Regions from separate parts of the Silvimonas sp. JCM 19000 genome, predicted to be linked through region 2. Evidence: predicted binding sites of a transcription regulator. Region 2 holds the regulator's gene; the other holds the start of a gene.
What was found. The regulator FliA, encoded in region 2, starts transcription of late flagellar genes. The targets are predictions, from matches to a motif close to GCTAAAGNTNNNNNNNNNNCNGCCGATAAT.
Positions count from the first base shown of each region.

Region 1 (9,669 bases), on a different contig from region 2:
TTTGTCGCACCCAATGCCAGCGTGCAATCCAGCCCGTTGGCGGTGTATGAGGATGGCAAGCAGGTTTCGCAATACCGTTATCGCCGCGAAACCGCGGGCATTGATCTTGGTTCCGGTTTCAGCCGCTATGGCGAAGCGCGCATCGGTTTGCAGACTGAGTATTTTCATCTGACGCGGCAGATAGGCGAGAACTCGTTTGGCGATAATGCGATTCAGGATATCCGCCAGCACGACTGGGGCGTGCAGGCCTCGCTTAGCTATGACCAGCTCGACCACGCGGATTTTCCTTCCAGCGGCACGCAATTGCGCGCCTCGGTGTATCAGGCCATTAGCGGCGATCAAAACGGCGATTCGTATGGCCGGGCCGAATTGACCGGCAAGCAGGCGTTTTCGATGGGGCATTTGAGCGGCTACGCCATGTTCAAGGCGCGGCTGGCGCACAACGTGAATAACAGCAGTGCCGATGTCAGCTGGATGGGGGGCTTTATGAATATGTCCAGCTACGCCTATCAATCCTTATTGGGCGAGCACTCGCTGTATGGCCGCGTGACGCTATATCAACCGATGCCGTTTTTGCAGGCAGATAACAAATCGACCTGGCTGGGTTTTGCGGCGGAAGCAGGCAAGGTTTCGGATGTGCATGATCAGTCCGAGACCGGTTGGCATTACTCTGGCGTGGCCTATATCGGCGTCGATACTTTTCTTGGGCCGCTGTATCTGGGGGCCGCGTACGGCGATAACCGCCAGATGCGCTATTACCTGACGCTGGGCAATCCGTTCTGAAACGCGCAGGGCAGGCAATACATGACGCAAAAGCCTGGCTACACTGAGCACGACTTGAAGTCCGATTCAAAGACTGATTTGAAGACCATCCCTGGAGAGATGTGATGAAGCTGCCAAGCCTGTTGCTGATTGCCGCCGTGTTGTGTTCAACGCAAGTCATGGCTGCCAATAGCCAGCAAGACAAAATGAAAACCTGCAATGCCGATGCCAAAACCAAAAACCTGAGCGGCGATGCGCGCAAAAGTTTTATGAGCACGTGTCTTAAAGCGGATAGTGCTGCGGCCTCGGCGCCGGCAACGCAACAAGACAAAATGAAGGTCTGTAATCAGAACGCCTCGGCCCAGGCCCTGAAAGGCGATGCGCGTAAAACCTTTATGAGCGATTGCCTGAAGAAAAAGCCCGCCTGAGCCTGCTGCCATGACCGGCGCTGGCCGAAAGGCATAGCGCGCTATGTAAGAACGGACGACTGTGCGCGTCCGTTTTTTTATGCCGTCACCCCGGCCGCAAAGCTTTAGCCAGGAATGGGCGTGGCATGTTTACAATACGGCTCGTTCGCCGGGATCGGCTTCGCTTATAAGGACAAACACATGCGAGTTTTGCTGGTAGAAGACGACCCCATGATTGGTGACGCCGTGCAACAAGGCCTCAAGCCGCTGGGCATGACGGTGGACTGGGCGCGCGACGGCGGCGAGGGCGAGCTGGCGCTGGGCAGCGGCGAACATGAACTGGTGTTGCTGGACCTGTCGATGCCGCGTAAATCCGGCCTTGATTTGCTGCGTGGCATGCGCCGCAAACAAGACGGCCGCCCGGTACTGATCCTGACGGCGCGCGATACGGTCAGCGACCGCGTGGCTGGCCTCGACGCCGGTGCCGATGATTACGTGGTCAAACCCTTCGATCTGGACGAGCTGGCCGCCCGCATCCGCGCGGTGTTGCGCCGCCATGCCGGCCGCGCCGATCCGGTAATCGAACTCGGTGCTTTGCGCATCAACCCGGCCACGCGCGAAGTCACCCTGGCGGGCGAGCTGGTCACGCTGTCGGCGCGCGAATACGCCGTGTTGCTGGCGCTGGCCGAACGCCCTGGCGTGCCGCTATCGCGTGCGCAGCTGGAAGAACGCCTGTATGGCTGGGGTGAAGAGGTGGGCAGCAACGCAGTCGAAGTCTATATCCACGCCTTGCGCCGCAAACTCGGGCCGGAATGGATCAAGAACCTGCGCGGGGTGGGCTACTTTGTGCCGAAAGGCCAGGCATGATCTCGATCCGTAAACAACTGGTCGCATCGCTGCTGGCGGTGTTGTGCGGCGCGATTGCGCTGGGTGCGGCCATCACTTTTTATCGCGCGCGCCAGGAAGTGAACCAGCTGTTTGATTACCAGCTGCGCCAGATGGCACTGGCGCTGCGTGACCAGAATTTTATTGGCAGCCTGCCACCGCCCGCGCGTGATCGCGGCGATTTTGATTTTGTCATTCAGGTGTGGAATGAGCGCGGCGTACGTATTTATATGTCGCATCCCGGCCGTTCCTTGCCCGATCGTGCCACGCTGGGCTTTGCCACCGTCGAAACGCGCGATGGCGACTGGCGCACGATATCGATTCCGATCAATAACCAGGTGGTGCAAGTGGCGCAACCCATGCGCATCCGCAACCAGCTGGCGCTGATGGCGGCATTACGCACCATCATGCCGTTTCTGGCCATGCTGCCTTTGCTGGCGGTGATCGGCTGGTGGCTGGTTGGACGCGGACTTAGCCCGCTGGAAAAACTCGCCGCCGCCGTGGCCGCACGCACGCCGGTGGCCTTGGAGCCGGTGGCGCTGGAACACGCGCCGATAGAAGCCGGTGCGCTGGTTAACGAAATCAACAGTTTGATGGCGCGGCTGGAACAAGCCATGAGCGCGCAACGCAATTTCACCGCCGACGCGGCGCATGAGTTGCGCACCCCGCTGACGGCGCTGCAGTTGCAATTGCAGATGCTGGAACGTGCCACCACCGAAGAAGAACGCCAGATTGCGATGAACAATCTGCAATCCGGGCTGGAACGCGCCACGCACGTGCTGCTGCAGTTGCTGGCGCTGGCACGGGCCGAGCCCGATGCCCAGGCGCGGCCGCCGGTGCAGATTGATTTGCTGGAACTGGCTGGTAATGTGCTGGCCGACCATTACACCCTGGCCGAAGACAAAGAACTGGATATCGGCCTGTCTGAGCACGCCCACACGGCATTTCTGACCGCGGACCCGGAATCGGTGCGTGTGTTGCTGAGCAATCTGGTCACCAACGCGGTGCGCTACACCCCGCATGGCGGCCGGGTGGATGTGCTGACCGGCATCGATAACGCGGGGCATCCGTTCATGCGCGTCAGCGACAGCGGGCCGGGCATTCCGCCGGAAGAACGTGAGCGCGTGTTTGACCGATTTTATCGGCGCCCGGGTATGACCGTGGGCGGCAGTGGCCTGGGTCTGGCCATCGTTAAAGCCATTGCCGAGCGCAACGAGGCGCTGGTGGTGCTGGGCGATTCATCGCTGGGCGGGCTGGCGGCCGAAGTGATTTTTACCAATACGGCCAGCCCCGTGGTGGCGGCATAAGCGTCTGTTCTTTAAGAGCCGTTTAAGCTCAGGTGGTTAGTCTAGCCGGCAACGGTTCGACTGAACCCCTACTGAACAGGAGCAACCATGACCAAACCTCGTACCTGGAAGCAGTCTGCGATTGCCCTTGGTATCGCCGGGCTGCTCGGTTTTACTGTGGCCAGATTTAACGGCCACCTGTTTCCGCAAGCTCAGGCAACTACGCCGGTCGCCGCTGCGACCGCCAGCACCGCACCGATCGTGCCGGTGGTGCAAGGCAATCTGCCCAACTTCAGCGACATCGTGCAGCGCAACGGCCCGGCCGTGGTCAATATCAGCGTGACCGGCCAGGTCAAGACCGCGCAGCAACAACAACGTGGCGCGCCGCAGATTGACCCGAACGATCCGTTCTATGAATTCTTCCGGCGCTTTGGTATTCCCGGTGCCCCGCAAGGCGGTAGCGCACAACCGACGCATGCGCTCGGTTCGGGCTTTATCATCAGCGCCGACGGCATCGTGCTGACCAATGCGCACGTGGTGGCGGATGCCAGCGAAGTGACGGTCAAGTTGACCGACAAGCGCGAATTTGTGGCCAAGGTGTTGGGCTTTGATAAAGACACCGATATCGCCGTACTCAAGATCAACGCCAGCAACCTGCCGACCGTCAAACTGGGCGATCCGGCCAATAGCCGCGTGGGCGACTGGGTGCTGGCCATAGGCTCGCCGTTTGGCTTTGAGAACTCGGTGACCGCCGGGATTATCTCGGCCAAATCGCGCTCCTTGCCCGATGGCGGCTACACCCCGTTTATCCAGACTGATGCGCCGATCAACCCGGGCAACTCGGGCGGCCCGCTGTTTAACCTGAACGGCGAAGTGATCGGCATCAACGCGCAGATCTATTCGCGCAGTGGTGGCTTCCAGGGCTTGTCGTTCTCGATTCCGATCGATATCGCCAAGAACGTGGAACAGCAAATCGTGGCGCACGGCAAGGTAACGCGCGGTCGTCTGGGCGTAACCATCCAGGATGTGAACCAGTCGCTGGCGCAATCATTTGGTCTGAAAACGCCGAATGGCGCGCTGGTCAGCGGCGTTGAGCCGGATAGCGCCGGTGCCAAAGCCGGCCTGAAATCGGGCGACATTATTCTGAAGCTGAATGATCAAGCCATCATCAGCTCCAGCGACCTGCCGCCGCGCATTGCCAATATCACGCCGGGCACCAATGCCAAGCTGGAAATCTGGCGCGATGGCAAAACCCAGACGCTGACGGCAAAGATCTCGGAAGCCAAGGGCGCCAAGGTGGCGGCGGAAGACAAGACACCGGACCATGGCCGTCTGGGCCTGGCCGTGCGGCCCTTGTCCAAAGATGAACAGCAAGAATCCGGCATTGCATCCGGTCTGGTGGTGGAGCAGGCCAGTGGCCCGGCCGCTGCCGCCGGGATAGAGCCGGGTGATGTCGTGCTGGCGATTAATGGCACGCCGGTGACTTCGGCGGATCAGTTGAAAGCGTTTATGGCGAAAGCTGGCGACCACGTGGCCCTGCTGGTACAACGTGGCGACGCCAAGATTTTCGTGCCGATCAACCTCGGTTGATCAAAACGCCGTGGCGCTGCTTTCTCCAGCGCCGCAGCGGGTAAGTGGTAAGTGGAAATTTGCAGTAGCTCTCCTTGCGTAATTCGAATGGCTAAATGGCAGGGGCGGATCGAAAGATCCGCCCCCTTTTTTTTGCCTAAGCGATCGCCTGAAAAACCGCTGCGCATAGGGTGGGACTCGGCGTCCCCGTCTTGACCCACCAACCAGTGTGGCTGGACAGGATTACGGTTCCCGGCTTTGGCTTTGGCTTTGGGCGGTGGGTCATGACCCACCCTATGCGACGCGTGACATGCGCGTCGTCGGTCGCTACGGGTGCCGGTACATATAATCGCGTGTCAGCGGCAGTTTGTTCATCTCCGGGCCGCCGCTCTTGGTGGCCAGAATCTGGTGCAGTGCAATCCAGTCCTGCCTGAAGCCATAGGCGCAACCCGCCAGATAAATACGCCAGATGCGATAGCGTTGCTCACCGGCCAAAGCCAGTACGCGTTCTTTGGCGGCGTCAAAGCGTTCGGCCCAGTGTTCTAGCGTCAAGGCGTAGTGGCGGCGCAGGTTTTCCACGTCGAGCACTTCCAGTCCAGCGCTGGCCATTTCCCGTAATGCCAGGCTGATATGGGGCAACTCGCCATTGGGAAACACATAGCGATCAATAAAGTCGCCGCCACCAAACGGGGTGCTTTTTGAATCCGGGTCGGTGCTGGTAATGCCGTGGTTCATGGCCACGCCACCGTCGGCCAGCAATTTGTTCACTTGCTTGAAATAGGTCTGCAGGTTCTTCAGCCCCACGTGCTCAAACATGCCGACACTGGTGATGCGGTCAAACGTGCCGGTCACATCGCGGTAATCCTGAATGCGCACTTCGCACACATCGCTCAGGCCTTCGCGCTCGATGCGCGCCCTGGCATAGTCGTATTGATTCTGCGAAAGCGTCACACCCAGTGCCTTCACCCCGTATTTGCGGGCCGCCCGTATGATCAAAGCGCCCCAGCCGCAGCCTATGTCCAACAGCGTCTGGCCCGGCCGCAGATTGAGCTTGGCCAGAATGTGGTCCAGCTTCTGTTCTTGCGCGGCGTCCAGCGTGTCGTCGGCGGTTTTGAAATAGGCGCAGGAATAGATCATTTCCTTGTCCAGCCACTGCGCATAAAACTCGTTGGAAACGTCGTAGTGATAACTGATCGAATCTTTGTCGAGTTGCCGGGTATGGTCGGCCACGCGGGTGGACGGGCGCTCGGTGGAATTGTTGGCTTCGGCCAGCCGCGCTGCCACTGCCACCACATCCATTACATGCCCGCTCACATCGATATCACCCTCCACATAAGCTTTGCCGAGGTTATCGAGCGTGGGGTGGATGATGTGCCGCAGGCTGCCCAGGCTGTTGGCGGTGATGGTGACGCGGGGTTCAGCGGCCAGATCGAAGTGGCTGCCATTCCATAGTTGCAATCGCAAGGGAATTGCATGGCTGCGCATGCGGTTTACGAACTCATCAAACAAAGGGTTCCAGGACATAGGTGGCCTCTTGTGCAAGTGAAGCAACGCGATGTGGCGCGGTCTGGGCCGCGTCGTGGACTACGATAAGACTTTGTTTCTGAAAAATCCAGTAAGCGGTTAATGCTTTGACAGTTGCATATGTAACGACATGTTTGTATGGCCTGGGTGCCACGCGGCAAAGTGGCGCGCTACAATGCTTTGCGCCACCACCGGCCGATCACCCAAAGACGTTCATGACCCGTACCGCTGCGCCCGCCTGGCTTTATCTATCGCCCTTGCTGCTGGTACTGGCCGCTTGCGGCAGCGCCCCGCGCAAGAACACCACCGCTAGCGCACCGCCACCCAAACCGATAGACCGCACGACCAGTACCATCACCGTCAATTCGGATGATCGTCGTGAAGTGGTGTTATATGCGCTGAGTCTGCTCGACGTGAACTATCAATTTGGCGGGGCCAACCCTGAGGCCGGGATGGATTGCAGCGGGCTGGTGTATTTCATCTACAAGAATGCGCTGGGCATCAATCTGCCGCACAACGCGGCCGAGATGGCGCGGCTGTCGAAGCCGGTCGAAACGCGGGATCTGGAAGCGGGCGATCTGGTGTTCTTTAACACGCTGAACAAACCGCACTCGCATGTGGGCATCTACATTGGCGATGGCAAATTTGTGCACGCACCGTCGAGCAAGAGCCATATCAAAGTGGAGTCGCTCAAATCGCCGTGGTTTGCCGCGCGTTTTGAGGGCGGCCGGACCTTGATCGCAGGGCGTCAGGGCCAGGGCTAGAGAGGGTCAAACGGGGAAGGCCAGCGCAACGCGGCGGCTCAGGCCTTGTCGCGGCGGATGGTGCCGGCACCGCTGTGCATGCGGCCGCGTTCTGAATAAACCTGGATATCGTCCTGACGTTCGCTGGCGATATCGTGCAGAAAGCCATCGATCAAATGGCGGCGGGTATCGATCAGCGCGCCGTTGCTGCGATTGATCGCAGCGGCCTGGCGCGCATATTCCCGCAAGGTGTCCCAGGCATCCAGCGCGTCGGCGGCATGGGCTTGCAGCCAGGCACGCACGGCGGCTTCGCTGCCTTCCACACCATTGGCGGCCAGAAACGCCTGCAGCGTGCGCGCCGACGCATCGGCCAGGGCGGCGGCTTGTTGTTTCTCGGGCAACAGGGCGCTTAAACCATCGATGCGATTCTGCACCAGCAAATCCTGTTCGCCGCGCAACACCTCAAGTAAACGCGCCAGCGTAGTGCTGGCGTGGATGATCAAAGGCAGAATGCTTTCGAGTGGGGTCACCGCGTGGGGCCTTATTGGCTAAGCAGTTGTTTAACGCTGTCGATCAGCTTGTCGGCGATGGCATCGCTGCGCACGGTGAACTTGCCATCGGCAATGGCCTGGCGCAGTTGTGCCACGCGGTCGCTATCAAACACGCTGGTGTCATTGGCTTGATCAACCTGGCCCAGCTGAGCTGCGGCAGGATTGATCGTCACGCTGTCATCCCGCGCGCTGCTGACTTCGCCCGCGTCGGTTTGAGTAGCCGGGGTGGCGGTGCGATCAGTCGAACGCGTCGGGGTCTGCAGTGAGACTTTTCCGGTCTGGTCGATTTTCATGATATACCTTTCAAACTCCGCGCCACTGCGGGGCAGCGGGCGGAACAATTGCACTATTATGCCAACTATCGGCAGCTTGCACAGAAACTTTAGCGATCAGCAGCTTATGCCGTTTTATGAACGGTAACGCAGGCCTTGCAGCCTGTTTGTCATCAGTCAGGAGACCTCATGACGCATCTGAATACCCGGTTTGGCGAAGTCGATATTGACCCGTCCAACGAGCTGACCTTTCCGCTGGGCCTGCCCGGTTTTGAGACCTTTACCCGCTTTGTGCTGCTGCATGAAGACAAGCCCAATCCCACCGTGCGCTGGCTGCAATCGCTGGATGACACCAGCGTGGCGTTGAGCGTGGTGCCCGCGTCAGACCTGGGGTTGGATTATGAGATTGTGTTGTCGGACGAAGAAGTCGCTCTGTTGCAACTGGAGCGCCAGGAAGACGTGCAACTGTTATTGATCCTGTCGCGCCGTAACACCCATAACGGGCTGGACGGGCAGATTGCCGCCAATACCTTTGCGCCCGTTATTCTTAATGTGGCCGCCAAGCGTGGCTTCCAGAAAACCGGTCTGCGCGCGGATATCGTTTTCCGCAACTGATAGACCGCCTATCCGGTTGTAAGCCGCCGGGCGTAGTCGCTTGGGGCAGGGCAAACCTTGCTGTATAGTTGCGACATTTTTTCGTCCGGCATTTGACCGCAAGCCGGCACAGCGCGCCGCAAACCCTTGGTTTGTAGCGGTGTACGACGAATCGGAAGACCCAACCCCTGGCGGCTTCTCGGGGAACAAAGAGCAGCATGAAGACCACTTTTCTGGATTTTGAACAACCTATCGCCGAACTCGAAAACAAGATCGAGGAACTGCGCTTTGTGCAGGATGACTCGGCGGTAGACATCTCGGTAGAAATCGGCCACCTGGAAAAAAAGAGCCAGGAGCTGACCAAAAGCATCTACGGCAAGATCACGCCGCAACAGATCGCCCAGGTGGCGCGCCATCCGCAGCGCCCCTACACCCTTGATTACGTCAAGGGGCTGTTCACCGGCTTTGAAGAACTGCATGGCGATCGTGCCTATGCCGATGATGCTGCCATCGTGGGCGGCCTCGCGCGCTTTAATGGTCAGAGCGTCGTGGTGATAGGCCATCAAAAGGGCCGTGATACCAAAGATCGCCAATACCGCAACTTTGGCATGCCGCGTCCGGAAGGCTATCGCAAGGCATTGCGCCTGATGAAGCTGGCCGAGCGCTTTAATCTGCCGGTACTGACCTTTGTCGATACGCCCGGTGCTTATCCCGGTATTGGCGCAGAAGAACGCGGTCAGTCCGAGGCCATCGGCCGTAACCTGTTCGAACTGGCGCAATTGCGCGTGCCCGTGATCACCACGGTGATCGGCGAGGGCGGTTCGGGCGGTGCGCTGGCGATCGCGGTGGGCGATGCGGTGCTGATGCTGCAATACGCCACCTATTCGGTGATTTCACCAGAAGGCTGCGCCTCGATTTTGTGGAAAACGGCCGAGAAAGCGCCGGAAGCCGCCGAAGCGATGGGCATTACTTCTGCCCGCCTGAAGACCCTCGGCCTGATCGACAAGATCGTGACCGAACCGGTTGGCGGCGCGCATCGTAATCCGCAGCAAATGATGGTGAGCCTGAAGAAAGCG
Region 1 covers NZ_BAAIHC010000016.1:73,174-82,842, reverse strand. Annotated here, with positions in the region: gene ACYQ1A_RS14710 (patatin-like phospholipase family protein) at 1-783, shown strand, start outside; gene ACYQ1A_RS14705 (PsiF family protein) at 888-1,190, shown strand; gene ACYQ1A_RS14700 (response regulator transcription factor) at 1,371-2,036, shown strand; gene ACYQ1A_RS14695 (ATP-binding protein) at 2,033-3,361, shown strand; gene ACYQ1A_RS14690 (DegQ family serine endoprotease) at 3,449-4,930, shown strand; gene ACYQ1A_RS14685 (class I SAM-dependent methyltransferase) at 5,237-6,433, opposite strand; gene ACYQ1A_RS14680 (C40 family peptidase) at 6,649-7,197, shown strand; gene flgN (flagellar export chaperone FlgN) at 7,236-7,706, opposite strand; gene flgM (flagellar biosynthesis anti-sigma factor FlgM) at 7,718-8,020, opposite strand; gene fliW (flagellar assembly protein FliW) at 8,189-8,614, shown strand; gene ACYQ1A_RS14660 (acetyl-CoA carboxylase carboxyltransferase subunit alpha) at 8,812-9,669, shown strand, end outside.
Region 1: the regulator FliA is predicted to act here: its motif matches at 8,085-8,114, upstream of flgM (flagellar biosynthesis anti-sigma factor FlgM).

Region 2 (9,669 bases):
ACTGTAGACGCCAAAAATCCCGTTGGGATTGGCCAGCAAAGCGGTGATCTGGCTGGATTCATACGGGTCGTCTTCTTCTTCATCCGGCTTCATGAAAAATTCTTCTTTGAGCTTGGGATGCAACTTGCGAAAGCTCTCAAAGATGGCCGGACGGCTGCCAAAGCCCAGTTTGGGGTTTTTCTTGAGCGCGGCCTGCAACACCAGGTCATGCGCTGCACTGCCCGAAATCGAAAAATAACCGCCATGCGATTCAAAAATCTTGTCCCAGCGCGCATCCATGCTGGCCGCCAGGCGCGTATCGCCAAAGGTCGACTGGCTGTCGGCCGCGATGGCAATCTCGTTTTTTTTGCGTACTACCACCACCGTGGTCATGCAGTTTCCTTGATCAATTCAATCAGCCGTTGCAGCGCGCGCTGCACGGTCTGGGTACGGATGGCACTGCGGTCGCCGCCAAACAACTGGCGCTCGGTAAAGATGCCGTGCGGGCAGGCCCATGCCAGCCAGACGGTGCCGACCGGTTTCTCGGCACTCCCGCCCCCGGGCCCGGCGATGCCGGACACCGCCACTGCCCATTGCGCCTGCGCCGCCTCGGCCGCGCCTTGCGCCATCGCCGCCACCACGGGTTCACTCACCGCGCCCAGCGTCTGCAAAAATTCAGGCGGCACCGCCAACATATCGACCTTGGCCTGATTGGCGTAGGTAACAAACCCGCGCTCAAACCAGGTACTGGAGCCAGCCACTTCGGTAATCGCGCCGGCAATCAAGCCGCCGGTACACGATTCGGCCGTGGTCACCTGATGGCCGCGCGCAGCCAGCAACTGCCCCACCTGAGTGGCCAGCGTCAAAGTCAGCGTATCGGCATCAGCCAGCGCAGTGCTCGGGATAGACATGGTTCTCTTCATGTAAAAACCGGCCGTTGCCGGCCGGACTGCGTGTTGCTGCTGTTGAATTCAATCTACTTCAAGCGGGGCGGAAGGCACGCGCAAAAAGTGTTCGCGATAAAACTTGAGTTCGTCGATCGACTCGTGAATATCGGCCAGCGCAGTATGTTTGCCCTGCTTTTTAAACTGGCGATGAATCTCGGGCTGCCAGCGTTTGCACAGCTCTTTCAGCGTCGAGACATCCAGATTGCGGTAGTGGAACCAGGTTTCAAGCTCGGGCATCCAGCGCGCCATAAAGCGGCGGTCCTGACAGATGCTGTTGCCACACATGGGCGAAGCGCGTTGCGGCACCCACTCGGCCAGAAATTCCATGGCGGCTTTCTGCACATCGTCCACGCTCTGGGTGGAGGCTTTAACGCGGTCGATCAGGCCGGAGCGGCCGTGCGTGCCTTTGTTCCAGTCGTCCATGGCGTCGAGCACGGCGTCATCCTGATGCACGGCCCAGGCCGGGCTTTCGGCCACCACGTTGAGATGCCCGTCAGTGATGACCAGCGCCAGTTCGATGATGCGGTCATTTTGCGGGTCGAGGCCGGTCATTTCCATGTCCAGCCAGATAAGGTGATTCTGGTCTTGCGCCATTTGATAAGGCTCCTGCGCACACGCATTAAGTTTGTCAGCTCCGCATTATATGCCACGGGGGCTGGCGCGCGACGGCGGCGCGGCGACGGGCATGGCGCGGCGGCGCGCGCCAGAATCAGGCTCGGCTCAATTACGCGAAATCCGACAGCGGCACCGGTGGGCGTCCGCTAGCGACCGCGCGCGGCGCGGCCGTAGCATCGAGCACACCACCCCTTATCCCTGCCCACCCGACGTGATCCGCAACCCGGGCACGTCGCTCCACGGAGTTCATCACTATGAAGATACGCAGTCTGCTCGCCTCCGCACTGATCGGCGCTGTTGCCAGCGCCCGCTCCATGACGCCGATGGCCGCGCTTGCCGCCGCCCGCCTGTTGGGGCGCAACACACCGGGCAAACTGGCTTTGCTGGACCATCCGGTTTTTAAATACGGCGCGTTGGCGATGGGCGCGGGCGAACTGGCGGGCGACAAAATGAAATCCGCGCCTGATCGTACGGTGTTCCTCGGCTTGCTGGCCCGGGTTGCCAGTGCCGGGATCGCGGGTGCGGCGCTGGCCCCCAAAGGGCAGGAAAAAGAAGGCGCGGCCATCGCCGTCGCCACTGCGGTGCCGCTGGCGTATGCCACGCTGGATGGTCGCAAAAAGGCCATGGAACATATCGGCCAGACCCAAAGCGGCCTGATCGAAGATGTGCTGATCGTGGCCGCGGGCATTGCCGTGGTGGCGCTGGCTACACGTGCCCGAGCCGATTAAGCCTTGCTGACCCGCTACCCCGTCCGCCCGGCCAGCTTTGCGCTGACGCCGGGCGCGGGTGCTTTACCCTATACTCTGCACTTCTCCGCAATGACCGCTGCAGAATATCCCGTATGACTTCCCATCAGTTTTCCGCCCTGTTTGTGTTTGCGCTGGTGGCCAGCGTGCTGCTGCAATTGTGGTTAGCGCTGCGCCAGATCAACCATGTGCGCCGCCATCGCAATGCCGTGCCGGAGGCGTTTGCCGCCAATATCTCGCTGGCTTCGCATCAACGCGCCGCCGATTACACCGTGGTGAAAAGCCGTTTTGGCATGATCAACACCGTGTTCGAAGCCATGGTGTTGTTGGCATTCACCTTGGGCGGCGGTATCGATGCGTTGATGCGGCTGACCGAAGGCTGGTTTGGCCCCGGCATTCTGGCGGGCGTGGCGATGATTGCCTTGCTGGGCCTGATCCAGTTGATCATCGGCCTGCCGTTTTCGTGGCACAGCACCTTCAGCATTGAAGAGCGCTTTGGCTTTAATCAGATGTCGAAAAAGCTGTTTATCAGCGACACCGTGCGCCAGAGTCTGCTGATGGCCGTGATCGGCCTGCCGTTTGTGGCGCTGGTGCTCTGGCTGATGGGGCGCATGGGCAGCTATTGGTGGGCTTATGTCTGGGTGGCCACGGTCGCGTTCATGTTTTTCATCATGTGGGTGTTCCCGACCTGGATTGCCCCGCTGTTCAACAAGTTTGAACCGCTGGCGGACGAAAGCCTGCGCCAGCGCATCGAAGCCTTGTTGCAACGTTGCGGCTTTGTCTCGAACGGGATTTTCACCATGGATGGCTCCAAACGCTCCAGCCATGGCAACGCGTATTTCACCGGCATGGGCAACAACAAGCGCATCGTGTTTTTCGATACGCTGATCCAGCGCCTGGATGGTGATGAAATCGAAGCCGTGCTGGCGCACGAACTGGGGCATTTCAAGCGCAACCACATCGTCAAATCACGCATCTGGTCGTTTGGCTTGATGGCCGTGCTGTTGTTTGTACTGGGCCAGTTATTGCCCGCCGCATGGTTCTATCAAGGCCTGGGGGTACAGACGGCCAATACCGCCACCGCATTGACGCTATTCTTTATGGTGCTGCCGGTGTTCACCTTTTTGTTTGCACCGCTGGGTTCGTATATGTCGCGCAAACACGAATATGAAGCCGATGCCTTTGCTGCCCAGCAAGCCTCTGCCACCGATCTGATCCGCGCACTGGTCAAGCTGTATCGCGACAACGCATCGACGCTGACGCCCGACCCTTTGCACAGCGTGTATTACGATAGCCATCCCCCTGCCAGCTTGCGCGTTGCCGCGCTCAAACAGCAGGCTTGATCCCCGCATAAACAGGAGCCGCCCATGTCTGCCCTCAGTAAAGAGCACTGCCAGAACGATGCCTTGAAACTGGATACGACCGCAGCGGCCGCCCTGATCGAGCAATTACACGGCTGGAAGCAGGTTGAAGCCAGTCTGCAAAAAAGCTGGGATTTCAAGAATTTTTACCAGACGATGGCATTCGTAAATGCCGTCGCCTTTATTGCCGATACCGAAGATCACCATCCCGACATGAGCGTCAGCTACAACCACTGTGCGCTGGTGTGGTCGACGCATTCGGCTGGTGGCCTTACCCGTAACGATTTTATTTGTGCAGCCCGAGTTGATGCCCTGTTTGATTAAAACCATGCCCTCCCCCCTCCGCCCAGGCCAGGCCCGATGAGCCAGACCGCCCGTATCGTTGCCAGCCACGGCCGTAGTTATATGGTCGAACTGCCCGACCGCAGCCGCCTGAACGCCAGCGCCCGCGGCAAGAAATCTGATTTTGCTTGCGGCGATCTGGTGCAGATCAAGCCACTGAACGCCGAGCAGGCCGTCATCGAAAAAGCCCTGCCGCGCAAAACCTTGCTGTACCGCTCGGACCAATGGCGCTCCAAGATCATCGCCGCCAATGTCACGCAGATTGCGATTGTGGTGGCGCCAGTGCCCAGCTATCTGGATGAGCTGATCGGGCGCGCGCTGATTGCCGCCGAGGCCGAAGACATCGAACCGCTGATCGTGCTGAACAAATGTGATCTACCCCAGGCCGCCGCTGCGCGCGAAGCGCTGCGCTATTACGAAGCCTTGGGTTACCCGCTGTTGGCGCTGTCCGCCAAGGCGGATGTGGCACCGCTGCGCGAACGCTTGCAAGGGCATATCTCGGTGCTGGTGGGGCAATCGGGCATGGGTAAATCCACGCTGCTGAATGCACTGGTGCCCGAGGCCAATGCGCGCGTCAACGATATTTCGGAAGCGCTCGATTCGGGCAAGCACACCACCACCCATGCCACTTTCTACCATCTGGATGATCAGGTGGCAGGCACGGCGCTGATCGATTCGCCCGGCCTGCAGTCATTTGGCCTGGCCCACGTCAAAGAAGAACAATTGCCGGGTTTGATGCCGGATTTCCGCCCCCTGCAAGGCCAATGCCGGTTTCATAACTGCCGCCATCGCCAGGAGCCGTCCTGCGCGCTCAAGGCTGCGGTCGAGACGGGCAAGGTGCCTGCGTCGCGGCTGCAATTGCTGCATCGCCTGCAAGACGAACTGGCCCAGATCGATACTTATTAAGAGGCGACGGACCATCGCATGCCACTGTACTATTCTGGTCTTGAACACGTTGCGCACAGTGGCTCGGCGCGCGCCGTGAGGGGCAGGTTGGCGCCATGACCCTGCCGCCCTTGATTGATCGCACAGAGACCCGTAATCCTGGTATGCCTGCACAACGCGCATTGCATCTTTATCGTCAGACCCAGGCATCGAGCGACGACGACCGCGTCGCCCGGCATGCCCCGCTGGTCAAGCGCATCGCTTACCACCTGGTGTCACGGCTGCCTGCCAGCGTTGAAGTCGAAGATCTGATCCAGGTGGGCCTGATCGGCCTGATGGAAGCCGCGCGCAATTTTGATCCCAACGCCGGCGTGCAATTCGAAACCTTTGCCACCCAACGCATACGCGGCGCCATGCTGGACGAGCTGCGCAGTGCCGACTGGGCGCCGCGCCAGACGCGCAAGAACATGCGCGATATCGAAAAAGCCATCCACGCCCTTGAACACAAACTCGGCCGCGCGCCACACGAGGCCGAAGTCGCCACCTCGATGAGCATGCCGCTGGACGAATACCAGACCATGCTGGCCGACGCCCGTGGTCACCAGCTGGTGTATTACGAAGACTTTGAAGACGAAGACGAAAACGACCAGCTGGACCAGTTTACCGCCGACCATCACGCCAACCCGCTGGCGCAACTGGAAGACAGCGGTTTTAAAAAACTGTTGATTGAAGGCATAGGCTTGTTGCCCGAGCGCGAGCAACTGGTCATGGCCTTGTACTACGATGAGGAGCTGAACCTCAAAGAAATCGGCGCCGTACTGGGCGTCACTGAGTCCCGTGTTTCGCAGTTGCATAGTCAGGCCGTGGCGCGTTTGCGCAGTCGGGTGCAAGACTGGCTGCATCGCTGAACCTGACCAGCCTGCCCTCTAGAACAACATCAACCCGCTGACTCAATGGACAAAACAAGCGTAATCGGATTAGTGCTGGGCATCTCGGCCATCGTGCTGGGGCAATGGCTCGAGGGCGGGCATATTGCCTCGCTGCTGCAATTCACCGCCTTTCTGATCGTGATTGGCGGCACCATCGGCGCCGTCATGCTGCAAAGCCGGCTGCCGGACTTTCTGGCGGGCGTGCGCATGCTGAAGTGGGTGTTCATGCCGCCGCAACACGACTTTCGTCGCATTCTTACCACACTGATGGGCTGGAGCCAGCAAGCGCGCCGCGGCGGTCTGCTGGGGCTGGAGCAATATGCGCAGGCGGAGAAAGACGCTTATGTCAAACGCGGCATCCAGTTGCTGGTGGATGGCGCGGAACCCGACATGATCCGCAAAGCGCTTGAACTCGATATCGATGCGTGGGAACTGCGCGCCAAAGCGGCCGCGCGTATCTGGGAATCCGCCGGCGGCTATGCGCCCACCATCGGCATTCTGGGCGCGGTGCTCGGGCTGATCCACGTCATGGAAAACCTGACCGACCCCGGCAAGCTGGGCGCGGGCATTGCGGTGGCATTTGTGGCAACCATTTATGGCGTCGGCTCGGCCAACCTGATTTTTTTGCCGATTTACAGCAAGTTGCGCCAGCACATCGACACCGAAGTGCGTCGGCGCGAAATGATGATGGAAGGCATCGTCACCATTGCCAATGGCGAGAACCCGCGCATCATGGAAAACAAACTGGCGGGGTTTTTGACCTGAGCCACGCCAACCCGCTTGTCCACGCGCGCCGTTCTGGCGCGTTTTGCGTTGTGCGCCAGCGCCACTGGCGCATTCGGCTGGCGCAATCGGCCACGCCGCTGTGAACGCACCGACGTCCGTGGATGCGGCGCAGGCGCTGCTGTGGCAATCTCTCACTTTTAATCAGCGACTTGACGCGCCCGGTCGCCCGCGCCAGAGCCGTCGATGAACCGTCCGCAAGCATCCACTCAAAAGAACATGGCTTTATTCCGCAAGAAAAACGTCGCCAACGCCTCGGTCAAGGCGGCGCTACCGCCGCAACTGGCCAATCTGTTGCGAGAATCATGGTGGCTGTTGCTGGTGGCGGCCGTGCTGTATCTGGTGCTGGCCCTCGTCACCTGGGCGCCAGAAGATCCGGGCTGGTCACACAGTGCCACGCATGCCGACGTCCATAACCGTGGCGGCGTGGTCGGCGCGTGGCTGTCTGATATTTTTCTGTCGGTGTTCGGCTTCTCGGCCTGGTGGTGGGTGACGTTTCTGTTTGCCGCAATCTGGTGGGGCTATCGCCGCATCGATCGCATCAATGAATCTTCGCGCCCGGTGGTACTGCTGGCCTGCATCGGTTTCATGCTGATGATTGTGGCCAGTTGCAGCATGGAAGCCTTGCGGCTGCACAGCCTGCATATGCCCCTCCCCTTGTCTCCCGGTGGCGTGCTGGGCCTGGCCCTCGGCGGTTGGCTGTATCACGCGTTGGGTTTTACTGGCGCGACGCTGGCCCTGGCGATGGCTTGGGCAATTGGTATTTCTCTGTTTACCGGCTTGTCCTGGCTGGACTTGATGGAAAAACTGGGCGGCGCGCTGGAATGGGTGGCGCTCAAGCTGGTGGCCGCATGGCATGCCGCCCAGGACCGCCGCATCGGCCGGGTGGCCGCCGTGCAGCGCGAGGAACGCGTTAGCGTCGAGAAGAAAAAACAAGTCGATAAAGCGCCTTTGATTATCGAAGAGCCGGTGATGGAAGTGCCGCTGGCCAAGGCCGTGGTTAAAGCCGCAGAGAAAAAAGCCGAACAGGAACACAAAAAAGCGGTACAGCCTACCCTGTTCGAATTTGACGATCTGCCGCGTCAGCCCGGTGAGCCCAACGCGCTGCCGCCGCTGAATCTGCTGGCCCCGGCCCCGGTGGCGCAAGAAACCATCAGCCACGAAACGCTGGAATTCACCAGCCGTTTGATCGAACGCAAGCTGGGTGACTTTAACGTCGAAGTCAAAGTCATCGCGGCCTATCCCGGCCCGGTCATTACGCGTTACGAAATCGAACCGGCCGTGGGCGTTAAAGGCTCGCAGATCGTCAATCTGATGAAGGATTTGTCGCGCGCGCTGGGCCTGGTTTCTATCCGCGTGGTGGAAACCATCCCCGGCAAAACCTGTATGGGCCTGGAATTACCCAACCCGACGCGGCAAATGATCCGCCTGAGCGAAATCCTGTCGTCCGAACCGTTCCACGCCATGGGCTCGCGCCTGACCATGGCGCTGGGCAAAGACATCACCGGCAAACCCATCGTCACCGACCTCGGCCGCGCGCCGCATATGCTGGTGGCGGGCACGACCGGCTCGGGCAAATCGGTGGGCGTAAACGCGATGATTTTGTCGCTGCTGTACAAGGCCACGCCGGACGAAGTGCGCTTTATCATGGTCGACCCCAAAATGCTGGAATTGTCGATCTACGACGGCATCCCGCATTTGCTCGCGCCCGTGGTCACCGATATGAAACTGGCCGCCAACGCGCTGAACTGGTGTGTGGCCGAAATGGAAAAACGCTATCGCCTGATGAGCGCGATGGGCGTGCGCAATCTGGCCGGCTTTAACCAGAAAGTGAAAGACGCCGAGAAAGCCGGCAAACCGCTGACCAATCCGTTCTCGATTAACCCGGACGAGCCCGAACAGCTAGAGCATCTGCCGTTCGTGGTGGTGGTGGTCGACGAGTTTGCCGACCTGATGATGGTGGCAGGCAAGAAGATCGAAGAACTGATTGCCCGGCTGGCGCAGAAGGCGCGTGCGGCGGGCATCCATCTGATCCTGGCCACGCAACGGCCTAGCGTTGATGTGATTACCGGTCTGATCAAGGCCAATATCCCCACCCGGATGGCCTTCCAGGTTTCTTCAAAGATTGATAGCCGCACAATTCTGGACCAGATGGGCGCCGAAGCCTTGCTCGGCCAGGGCGATATGCTGTTCCTGCCGCCGGGCACCGGTTATCCGCAACGCGTACATGGCGCGTTTGTAGCGGATGAAGAAGTGCATAAGGTGGTGGCGTTTCTCAAATCAACCGGCGAGCCCGATTACATCGACGGCATCCTCAATGGCGGCTTCGAGGCCGAAGGCGCGGCCAGTGGCGGCGCGCCGTGGGCTGATGCAGGGGGCGCTGGTGGCGGTGCGAGCGAAGATTCCGATCCGCTGTATGACGACGCCGTGCAGTTTGTGCTGAAAAGCCGCCGCGCTTCGATTTCGTCCGTACAACGGCAACTGCGCATCGGCTATAACCGCGCCGCGCGCTTGATTGAACAAATGGAAGCGGCCGGACTGGTCAGCCCGATGGAAACCAACGGCAACCGCACGGTACTGGCGCCCGCAGCCTCGGCGGAGTGACAACACCGCTTGGGAACCCATAGTGTGGGTCATGCCCCCACCCGATGGGGCGTAAGAAACTCCCAGGCTAATCATCAACATAGCGATAAAAGCTTGTTGATCTAAGCGCCCGGCTCCGCTATTCTGCAACACCCCCGTCAGCCGATGGCATTTTGGCTTGAACGGATAACTTGAATCGTGATATAAACACGGTTTTTCCAGAAGTCAGGGAATCCTAAACCATGGCACGTGTATGCATCGTTACCGGCAAGCGTCCGGTAACCGGGAACAACGTTTCCCACGCCAACAACAAAACGAAACGTCGTTTTCTCCCGAACCTCCAATCCCGTCGTTTCTGGGTTGAGAGCGAAAACCGCTGGGTGCGCCTGCGCGTATCCAACGCTGCCCTGCGCACCATCGACAAGAACGGTATCGACACCGTCCTGGCCGACCTCCGCGCACGCGGCGAACTGTAATAGGTAAAGATCATGCGTGAAAA
Region 2 covers NZ_BAAIHC010000009.1:42,887-52,555, reverse strand. Annotated here, with positions in the region: gene ACYQ1A_RS10275 (MFS transporter) at 1-372, opposite strand, end outside; gene ACYQ1A_RS10270 (CinA family protein) at 369-890, opposite strand; gene orn (oligoribonuclease) at 951-1,520, opposite strand; gene ACYQ1A_RS10260 (hypothetical protein) at 1,796-2,269, shown strand; gene ACYQ1A_RS10255 (M48 family metallopeptidase) at 2,383-3,630, shown strand; gene ACYQ1A_RS10250 (4a-hydroxytetrahydrobiopterin dehydratase) at 3,655-3,972, shown strand; gene rsgA (ribosome small subunit-dependent GTPase A) at 4,009-4,896, shown strand; gene ACYQ1A_RS10240 (RNA polymerase sigma factor FliA) at 4,992-5,783, shown strand; gene ACYQ1A_RS10235 (flagellar motor protein) at 5,829-6,569, shown strand; gene ACYQ1A_RS10230 (DNA translocase FtsK) at 6,774-9,191, shown strand; gene rpmB (50S ribosomal protein L28) at 9,413-9,646, shown strand; gene rpmG (50S ribosomal protein L33) at 9,659-9,669, shown strand, end outside.